DNA from 4 places in the Paenibacillus sp. JT22N12 genome. Region 1 is predicted to be linked to each of the others. Evidence: riboswitches for the same ligand, from Rfam matches in the RefSeq annotation. Region 1 holds a riboswitch; each other region holds the start of a gene.
What was found. Region 1 has a riboswitch for cyclic di-AMP ahead of AC0YOA_RS06290 (TrkH family potassium uptake protein). Riboswitches for the same ligand answer to the same signal wherever they lie in the genome.
Positions count from the first base shown of each region.

Region 2: it holds a riboswitch for cyclic di-AMP, as region 1 does, so the genes downstream of both, AC0YOA_RS19890 (hypothetical protein) here and AC0YOA_RS06290 (TrkH family potassium uptake protein) in region 1, are expected to answer to the same signal.
Region 3: it holds a riboswitch for cyclic di-AMP, as region 1 does, so the genes downstream of both, AC0YOA_RS35705 (ubiquitin-like domain-containing protein) here and AC0YOA_RS06290 (TrkH family potassium uptake protein) in region 1, are expected to answer to the same signal.
Region 4: it holds a riboswitch for cyclic di-AMP, as region 1 does, so the genes downstream of both, AC0YOA_RS35250 (APC family permease) here and AC0YOA_RS06290 (TrkH family potassium uptake protein) in region 1, are expected to answer to the same signal.

Region 1 covers NZ_JBWDNU010000002.1:141,546-143,744, forward strand. Annotated here, with positions in the region: gene AC0YOA_RS06285 (CPBP family intramembrane glutamic endopeptidase) at 1-826, opposite strand, end outside; cyclic di-AMP (ydaO/yuaA leader) riboswitch at 1,070-1,272, shown strand; gene AC0YOA_RS06290 (TrkH family potassium uptake protein) at 1,351-2,199, shown strand, end outside.
Region 2 covers NZ_JBWDNU010000005.1:122,965-125,163, reverse strand. Annotated here, with positions in the region: gene AC0YOA_RS19895 (chromate transporter) at 1-178, shown strand, start outside; gene AC0YOA_RS19890 (hypothetical protein) at 441-869, opposite strand; cyclic di-AMP (ydaO/yuaA leader) riboswitch at 877-1,041, opposite strand; cyclic di-AMP (ydaO/yuaA leader) riboswitch at 1,441-1,638, shown strand; cyclic di-AMP (ydaO/yuaA leader) riboswitch at 1,730-1,914, shown strand; gene AC0YOA_RS19885 (hypothetical protein) at 2,031-2,199, shown strand, end outside.
Region 3 covers NZ_JBWDNU010000020.1:58,522-60,720, reverse strand. Annotated here, with positions in the region: gene AC0YOA_RS35710 (TatD family hydrolase) at 1-416, shown strand, start outside; cyclic di-AMP (ydaO/yuaA leader) riboswitch at 589-791, shown strand; gene AC0YOA_RS35705 (ubiquitin-like domain-containing protein) at 1,032-2,180, shown strand.
Region 4 covers NZ_JBWDNU010000019.1:62,575-64,773, reverse strand. Annotated here, with positions in the region: gene AC0YOA_RS35255 (polysaccharide deacetylase family protein) at 1-851, shown strand, start outside; cyclic di-AMP (ydaO/yuaA leader) riboswitch at 1,062-1,222, shown strand; gene AC0YOA_RS35250 (APC family permease) at 1,357-2,199, shown strand, end outside.

The DNA.
Region 1 (2,199 bases):
CGAGGAACAGCAGAGTCAGTACAATACCGCGTGTAAACGAGGAATGCTTGCGGTAAAGCGCGGCATAGACGATTGCAATGACGAACAGGACAAAGGAAAGCAGAATGCTGCCGAGCAGGGACAGGAAAGAAGCAAGCTTCTGCTGGGCCTGGACATAGCTCGAATAACTGGCCGGAACCGTGAAGCCGGGCTTGTATTCGGCAATGATGAGCGCTCCATCACTTGTTCTCTCTGTTCTCATCGCAAGCATCAGCTGCGATTCTCCGATCGTATAGCCGTTAACCTTGTACGAGATCCTGCCTGTTTCCGGGTCTGCCTTGGTCACGCTTAGTTCATTCGCTTTAAATCCTTGGGAGACGGCATATTTCATGGCAGCGTCGCTTATCTGGGTTGCTTGCGGTATAGTGGTATGGATCTCCTTGTATTGGTTCCAGCCGACGACCTTGGCTTCCTGCATATGCACATAAATAAAAATCTGGCTGCCGTCAGGCATCGCCGCCGTGACCTGGAAAGTGTCGGTGGGGAAGCGGCTGTCATACTTTTTGTCATAGGTGTCGGTCTGCTTCTCCTTGGACAGATAACCGTAAAGCATCGAATCGGATTGGTGGACCGCATGAATGCTCTCCGGCAGCTGCTTGAATTGCTGCAGGGCAAAATCCTCAGCAATCTGCTCGGCTTTGCTTTTGGCGATTACCTTCTTGCTGCCCGAGTCAAAAAAAGACTCAGAGGTTTGCGGTACAACTTGTACGAGCAAATAAATAACAATGCCAATAACGCCTAACCATGCATAGAATTTCCAGTTGGGCCGCAGCTGATAATCATTCATGTTTGCACCTCTAATCTCAATATACAAGCAGTAAACCGCATACATCTACCTTATCATAGTTGTCTCGGTAATATCCATGCGAATGCTCGCAAATACGTTTTGTGGTCGAGTTAAATGGACAATAATGAACAGGATGTGCCGATTTGGACCCGAGGGTCGTCTTTTTTGCCTGAAAACGGTTGCTTTCCTCCTTAATTGTCGTTTGTTTTTTCCAGAACAATGCAACTATAATGTGTATCAATTGCATATGAAAAGCCGAATTTCGAAATGAAAACGGGGGAACCATACAGCTGTCTTGAACGGGTCGCTTAAGCTTATGCGATTTCATTAAAGGACAGCACGGGGTGAATTTCAACAAGCAGCGTAATTTTGAACTGCTTGTGAATAGGGCAGCTGTTCAAGCCCGAATCCGTCAGCTAACCTCGCAGGCTTCGTGGAACAGGACTCAAACGCATTGGCACTTGGGCTCCCAGTGCTTTTTTTGTGCGCGCAAATCAGCCAGGAGGGGTGGGACAAATCCTACGATGCTATCTTTTTTCAATGTTTACAGATGGTCGCCGCCCCGTATATTGGTAACGGGCTTTGCGTTCATTATTTTGCTTGGAGGCTTGCTGCTTTCCATGCCCTTCGCCTCGCGGGAGGGCTTGCCGACGCCATTTATCGACGCGGTATTTACAGCAACTACGGCAACGTGTGTGACGGGCCTCGTGACTGTGGATACAGGCAGCCACTATTCGGTTCCCGGCCAAATCATTATTATGATGCTGATTCAGCTTGGCGGTCTCGGCTTTATGACCATGGCCACTTTGTTCGCTCTTGTTCTACGCAAGCGTATATCGCTGAAGGAGCGGCTCATTCTGCAGGAGGCGATGAACCAGACCAGCATGGAAGGCATTGTGCGTCTCATACGCAAAGTGATTTTGTACTCGTTGACCATTGAGCTGGTCGGCGCTGTCCTTTTTGCCATCCGCTGGTCGTTTGACATGCCGCTTGGCAAGGCAGTTTATTTTGGCATTTTTCACGCGATTTCATTCTTTAATAATGCGGGCATCGATTTATTCGGCCAGTTCGGGGTTCCGTATGTTAGCCTTACGGAGTATGTTGATGATCCTTTGGTCAATATCGTGACGATGCTGCTGATCATAACAGGCGGGATCGGTTTTATTGTTATCTCGGATCTCGTTGAATATCGCAATAATAAGAAACTTTCGCTTCATTCCAAAGTAGTACTGTCTATGACCGGCTTTCTGATTGTATTCGGAACGGTTGTTGTTTTTATATTCGAGTTCACCAATGCCAGGACACTCGGTTCCCTTCATTGGGGCGGCAAAATACTGGCCTCCTTCTTCCAGTCGGTTACTCCGCGTACAGCA
Region 2 (2,199 bases), on a different contig from region 1:
ATTGATAGTATTCGCTGCCATCCATTTCGGGTTTCCGGACGGCGAGACGGGCTTCACCTGGGTGACGGTCTGCACGCTCCTGATCTGCGCCGGATGCTTATATCTCCTACTGAAATATAAACTCCATCCCATTATGGTCATCTTGGCTGCCGGGGCCGCCGGAATTATATTGTTCTAATTCATTTAAAGTATCGCTGCTGCTTGTTAGGGCGGACGATGCTTTTTTTTGATTTTATCCGCACGGGAGTTATTTATACGATTTATTATGCTGCTGTACGCCATAATTATGTGTTTTTGTACACGTTATTCTGGATGGCTTGATCGACAAGCGGCCCGGTCCATACTCCTTAGGAATCCTCTGACCTTAGGGCATAGAAAATAAGCCCGAAGAGCACAGAAACTCTCCGGGCTTCCCTACAATATAAAAAGAGGTTTGAATGCTAGAACAAACTAATATAAGAAGATGCACGGTCAAACAATACGGTTTTTATCGCTGACTGATTATGACCGGGATTGCCTTTCAACTGCTCCAGAGCTGAGGAGACCAGTACACTTTGAATGGTATCTTCATGATAATGCTGCAATAACCAACCGAGATTATGAGGCTCCCTGGAATCCAGAATGTCCCGGAAACGGTTGGACCATGTAATCCAGTCCGCGGGCTTTTGCCAATTTTCCAGCACCATATCGCTCCATGCCTGTCCGGCGTTTGTGGTCAGAAACAGGATGACCTGATAACGGGTCATTTTGTTTTCATTGAGGGCCACAATAAACAGTTCCATCCTTTTGACTTGAACGATCTGCAGGCGGAGTTCCGGTTCAGGCAGCGGGTCAGCTTTGGGCAGTGGGTCAACGGTTTGAACAGACATCTTTAAATTCTCTCCCTTTTTTCGCTTACGAGGTTAGCTGTCGGATTCGGACGAGAGAGCCGCCCTTCCAGAGCCGTCAGGCATCCGGATTCACCCCTTGAACGCCAGAAGTCCCAGACGCTCACATGGTTCCCCCGCTGCTTCCTTTGGAAGCACTCAGCGAATAAATGATAGCCGTAATCAGGCTTGCCATTTATCATATTCCGTTCCTTTTCTTCTGTAAAACGATCCGCAGCCTGATAAACACTTCATAACGCCATATTTTTCATTTAAAGTGAAAATAAGCGGCTAAAACCAGTCATTTTGCGCAATTGCTCGTTCCCTCTTCATGTTGCTAATACGCTGCTCCATTCTTCATATAAGCTACCGAAGGGCCGGGTTTCATTTTAAGCGGAGATAAAGAAAAACGGCGAAATACCGCGATATACAGAGCATAAAGAAGCATTGATCCTCTGAAAGCGCTTGAAAATATGTCCAGCGGCGTTATTTGTGCCCATAGCTGTTCTGGACATGCTTTACACGCCGTACGGCTGGGAGTATGATTCATATCGTGCTTAACAGCATATATCCATTTTTTTGATCGCTGAGTTTCCGCCTTCGGGTGGAAAGCGGGGGAACCATAGAGGCGTTGTTGGTATCCGATGTGAGAGTCGGATCGTACAGCGCAGGGGTGAATCGTTGCAGGAGTGTCATGAAACTCATGCAGCGTAGGGCGACTCTCACCGCCCGAATCCGACAGCTAACCTCGTAAGCGCAGGTGGAGAGAGGAATGGTGAACGAAGTGATCGATTAAATTCGACCGCAGAGCGTCACGTGCCTCTGCGGTTTTTTGTTGTATAGATTTTTGTATAAATCTTGTTTTGTTTCATTCGCTGAATATTGCGCAGCAGCTGCAGTAACGGGGGAACCAACGACCGTCCTCGTCCATCGGGACGAAGGCGACGGTCACGGGGTGAATCATCCGGCATTCCAAAATGCCGGGCGTAGGGCTACTCTCATGCCCGAATCCGACAGCTAACCTCGTAAGCGTACCGGGAGAGGCAACACTTATCGCGAGCGATCAGGACGTTTGTCATGGTCAAAGAAGCCGCAGGTAAAGGTTACTCTTTTCCTAAGGCTTCTTTTTTGTTGCCTTCTTCCCTGAATTTGGAGGAGAAAAGTATGGAACAACGGCCCATATTGGTGGCTGCATCGACTGAGGCAGGGAGAAAATTCGTACGGCTGCTGCTCTACAAACAGCAGCCTGTGGTTGCCCTCACGAATAATAGGAGGGAAGAAAAGCTGCTGCGGGAACTGGGCGTTAATGAAATTATCCGAGTGAACACGACCC
Region 3 (2,199 bases), on a different contig from region 1:
AGATGCCCATTTCGATTCATAACCGGGAGGCGCATGAGGACGTGCTTCATATACTGAAAGAGGAGAATGCCAAAGATGTGGGCGGAGTCATGCACTGCTTCTCAGGCAGCTGGGAGACGGCGAAACAATGCCTCGACATGAATTTCTATATTTCGTTCGGTGGACCGCTCACATTCAAGAACGCGCGTGTTCCCAAAGAGGTGCTTGCACAGGTCCCGCTTGACCGTATTTTGATCGAGACCGATGCTCCTTATTTAGCTCCCCACCCCTACAGGGGGAAACGAAACGAGCCCGCTTTTGTCCGTCTTGTAGCAGAAACGGTTGCCGAAATTAGAGGGAAATCTGTAGAAGAAATCTCGAAAATTACGACAGAGAATGCTCAGAATTGTTTTGCTTTTAAAGAAAAAGGGCTATAAGAGGCAGCAATCAAGACATTTCGAGTGAAAAAACTAATTTTGAGTCAGTAAATTGGCAGTTTTTCACGTGATTTTCCTTAAAATTCGTTAAAATCGCGATTAATCTCTTCTTTACAATGAGCAGCAAAAGGCGGTATCATTCATCTCAGAGCTTCAAAACTTGCATTCCTTTTCCAAAATATCGCTTAATCTCCGAAGTCGGAGAGCGGGGGAACCAAACATTGATACACTTCGTATCGGACGAAGGGCAGTAAATGTTGAATTCTTCTTGGGGTGAATTTTATGGAAGCATGTGGTAGACATGCCAGCCATGAATAGGGCGACTCTCTCGCCCGAATCCGACAGCTAACCTCGCCAGCGTAATAGTGTTATAAGAGAGATCAACCTCGTGCATTTAATCCATGTCCCGTCGTCATCTGGGAAGCCACGAAACAGATCCTCTGTCGTCGTCGGCTTCTTTTATTTTGAATATTGCGTAAAAAGACGACATAGGGTTTAGCATGGAGGTCGAGGTTGGAAATGAGGAGTGGCGTGCAATCACGCCAACAAAAACAATAGAACCGTCAAAGGCAATCATGTAACTAGGCGGCGGGGCTATGAAGGAGGACCGAAGAAGTGGGCGCACTCCAGCTTAAGGATACCCATGGTAAACGATCATCCAGCATGTCTTTCGCATTGCGATGGAAGCATGAGAACGTGCGTTTAATATTACTGAGCGCTCTGATCTCAATCGCTATGACTTTCATGTTTCTGGTGTTGTTGTACGGAACGGCTGACAAGCACGTCTCCGTAGTAGTGAACGGACAAGAAACCATTGTTTCGACAAAACAATGGGTCCTTCAACGCCTACTGGATGAACAAGCCATCACGATAGGGCAGTATGACAAGGTGTCCTTACCTCTTAACGGGGGAATAAAGGACGGCGACCGCATCGTCATTGACCAAGCGGTACCGGTCCATGTGAAGGCAGACGGCAAGGTAAGAACGTTGTACACGACAGAAAGAACGGTTAAGGCAGTGATCGATCAAGCGGATATACTGATACGCAATCAAGATAAAGTATGGCCTGCCCTGGAGGACAGAGTGAAGTCCAACATGAGTGTAACGGTCACACGGATCGAGAAGAAAATGTCTGAGAAAGCTTACACTGTTCCCTTTTCGGTCGTGAAGAAGGAAGACCCCAAGCTCGAGCAGGGCAAACTGAAGCTTATTCAGAACGGCAATGAAGGCAAAGTAGTCAAACAGTTTGAGAACGTATATGCGGATGGGGTGCTTGTGTCCCAGATTATGGTTACCAAGCTGACGAAAGCGGAGTCGGTCGATAAAGTGGTGGCTGTCGGTACCAAGAAACCGGAAACGAATGTAGTTACGCTCTCGGCGAAGGCGGGCTCTTCTACAGTAACGACCAAGCGGGGCGACAAGCTGAAGCCTAAACAGATTTTGAAGAATGTAACGCTGACCGCTTACGCTGCGGGCGTTTCATCAACGGGCAAGTCAAAGAGTCATCCGCAATATGGGATAACGGCATCAGGTGCGACGGTTCAAGAGGGAAGAACTATCGCGGTTGACCCGAAGGTTATTCCCATCGGCTGGTGGGTCTACATTGAGGGTATCGGTTTCCGCAGAGCGGAAGATACGGGCAGTGCCGTCAAAGGCAAAAAAATCGATGTTTATTTTGAAAGTGAGTCTTATGCTGAGAAGTTTGGTCTCAAACGAGGATACACAGTTTATGTGCTCGGGCCGAATAAGCCGGAGGCAATTTAACCTTGGGACTTAACTCCTT
Region 4 (2,199 bases), on a different contig from region 1:
ATTTGCTGGAGGAGCGGAAGGTATCATCGGCAACGATTATGCCGCCTGCCTCGGCCTTTGAGCAGGCGGCATCGTGGTGCCGTAAGCAGAAGGCAGGGAATATCGGGCTGCATCTGACGCTAACAAGCGAGATCGCCGCTTTGCCCTGGAAAAGCCTGACCGGCGATCCGTCGCTGGAGGGCCCGGACGGGCGCATGCACGCCACCATCGAAGCCTTCGAACGGCAGTCCGATCCGAAGGCGGTTGTACGGGAAATGCAGGCGCAGTTCGAGGCGGTGAAGCAGGCAGGTCTGACGGTCTCCCATGCGGATAATCATATGGGAAGTCTCTATGGGCTGGCGACAGGCAGAAGCTATCTGCCGCAGGTGCTGTGGCAGTGCTCCCGGCGCGGCCTGCCATTCCGTCTGTTCCGCTGGATCGATCCCCGGGACAAGTTTCTGGCGTCTATTCGGGGGGCGGAGCAGGCGCTGCGCAAGGTGGTCCATCTTGCGGATACGCTCGGCGTGCCGATACCGGATTATCTGCTGAGCCATACGTATGGCGTGGAAGAAGGGGAAACCTATGAGAGCTTCAAGCAAATGATGCTGGCAAAGCTCTACGATCTTCCCGAGGGAATCTGCGAGACTTATATTCATCCGGCAGCCGAGGACGAGCGTATGAGCGCCCTTGTTCCATCCTGGGAGAAGCGGGTATGGGAATACAAGCTGATGCAGGGTGATGATTTCGCTTATGCGCTGAGGGATGCCAAGGTTGCCCTGGCGACTTACGATGATGTGCGCAAGTACAGAAAAAAGCCAAGGCTCAAATCCGCGGCTGTGCTGTTGAGATCGCTTTTGACCAGACAAAAATAATGGGCAGGAAACATAATAGGTCATAAATGAAGATATCCTGCGAAAAAGGTTGGTAGGAAGAGGATAGGATCTATGTAAGCGTTTATATCGCTATATAGGGTAATGAGCTAAAATATTCTCCAGTTTCCGTTGCTGTACAACAAATAAGTGAAGGAGTAATATTCAGTAAGTGAAGCAGCAAGTCGTGGAAAAGAGTTTCAATTTCATAAAAATCCTTAATCGCTGAGTTCTGAAACAGAAACGGGGGAACCATGGAGGCAGATGCAGTTGATCTGGTCTCAGGGGTGAATCACCTGGCGCAAGCCAAGGTGTAGGGCGACTCTCGCGCCCGAATCCGACAGCTAACCTCGTAAGCGTACGGAAGAGGAATTATCGTTGTTTTAACCATGTTCAATTATGGATAAAGCCGGGAAAGCTCCTAACTTTCTGCGGCTTTTTTTATGCTTGAAATAAGGGATAGGATCATTTGCTTCACAACAAAATGCAGCTAAAAGGGGAAGTCACAGTGGTAGGCAGATTCAAACGGTTATTAATCGGACGTCCAATGAAAAGTGCGGAAATTGAAGGGGAAAAGCTGACCAAACTTAAAGCGCTTGCGGTATTGTCCTCGGATGCGCTCTCTTCAGTCGCTTACGGGACGGAACAAATTCTGATCGTTCTGATGGCTGCGGGCTTCGCGGCGGTATGGTATTCCATCCCCATCTCGCTTGCTGTGCTGGGTCTTCTCCTGATTCTGATTTTGTCTTACAGGCAAACGATCTTCGCTTATCCCGCCGGAGGCGGGGCTTATGTAGTAGCCAAGGACAATCTGGGCGTCCGCACCGGACTGCTGGCCGGAGGCTCGCTGCTTGTCGATTACATTCTTACTGTCGCCGTCAGCACATCCGCCGGGACTGATGCCATTACATCGGCTTTTCCGTCCCTGCATGATCACCGCGTACTGATTGCACTCATCATGATTTTGTTCTTGACCATTATCAGCCTGCGCGGAATTACGGAATCCGCGTCCGTGCTTGCCATGCCCGTTTATTTGTTTGTCTTCGCGATTTTCGCACTCATTATTTCGGGAATCATCAAGTATGCGCTCGGAGGCGTTGACGCGCATCCTCCGGAAATCGGCGCCGCTGTATCGAATATCAGTCTTTTCCTGCTTCTGAAGGCCTTCAGCTCCGGCTGTTCCGCGCTCACCGGCGTGGAGGCGGTGTCCAACGCCATACCGAACTTCAAGCAGCCAGCCAATCGCAATGCCGCCGCCACACTGATCATGATGGGCGCCATTCTGGGCGCCATGTTTGTGGGAATCAGCCTTCTCGCCTACTGGTACGGCATTACGCCGAATCCGAAGGAA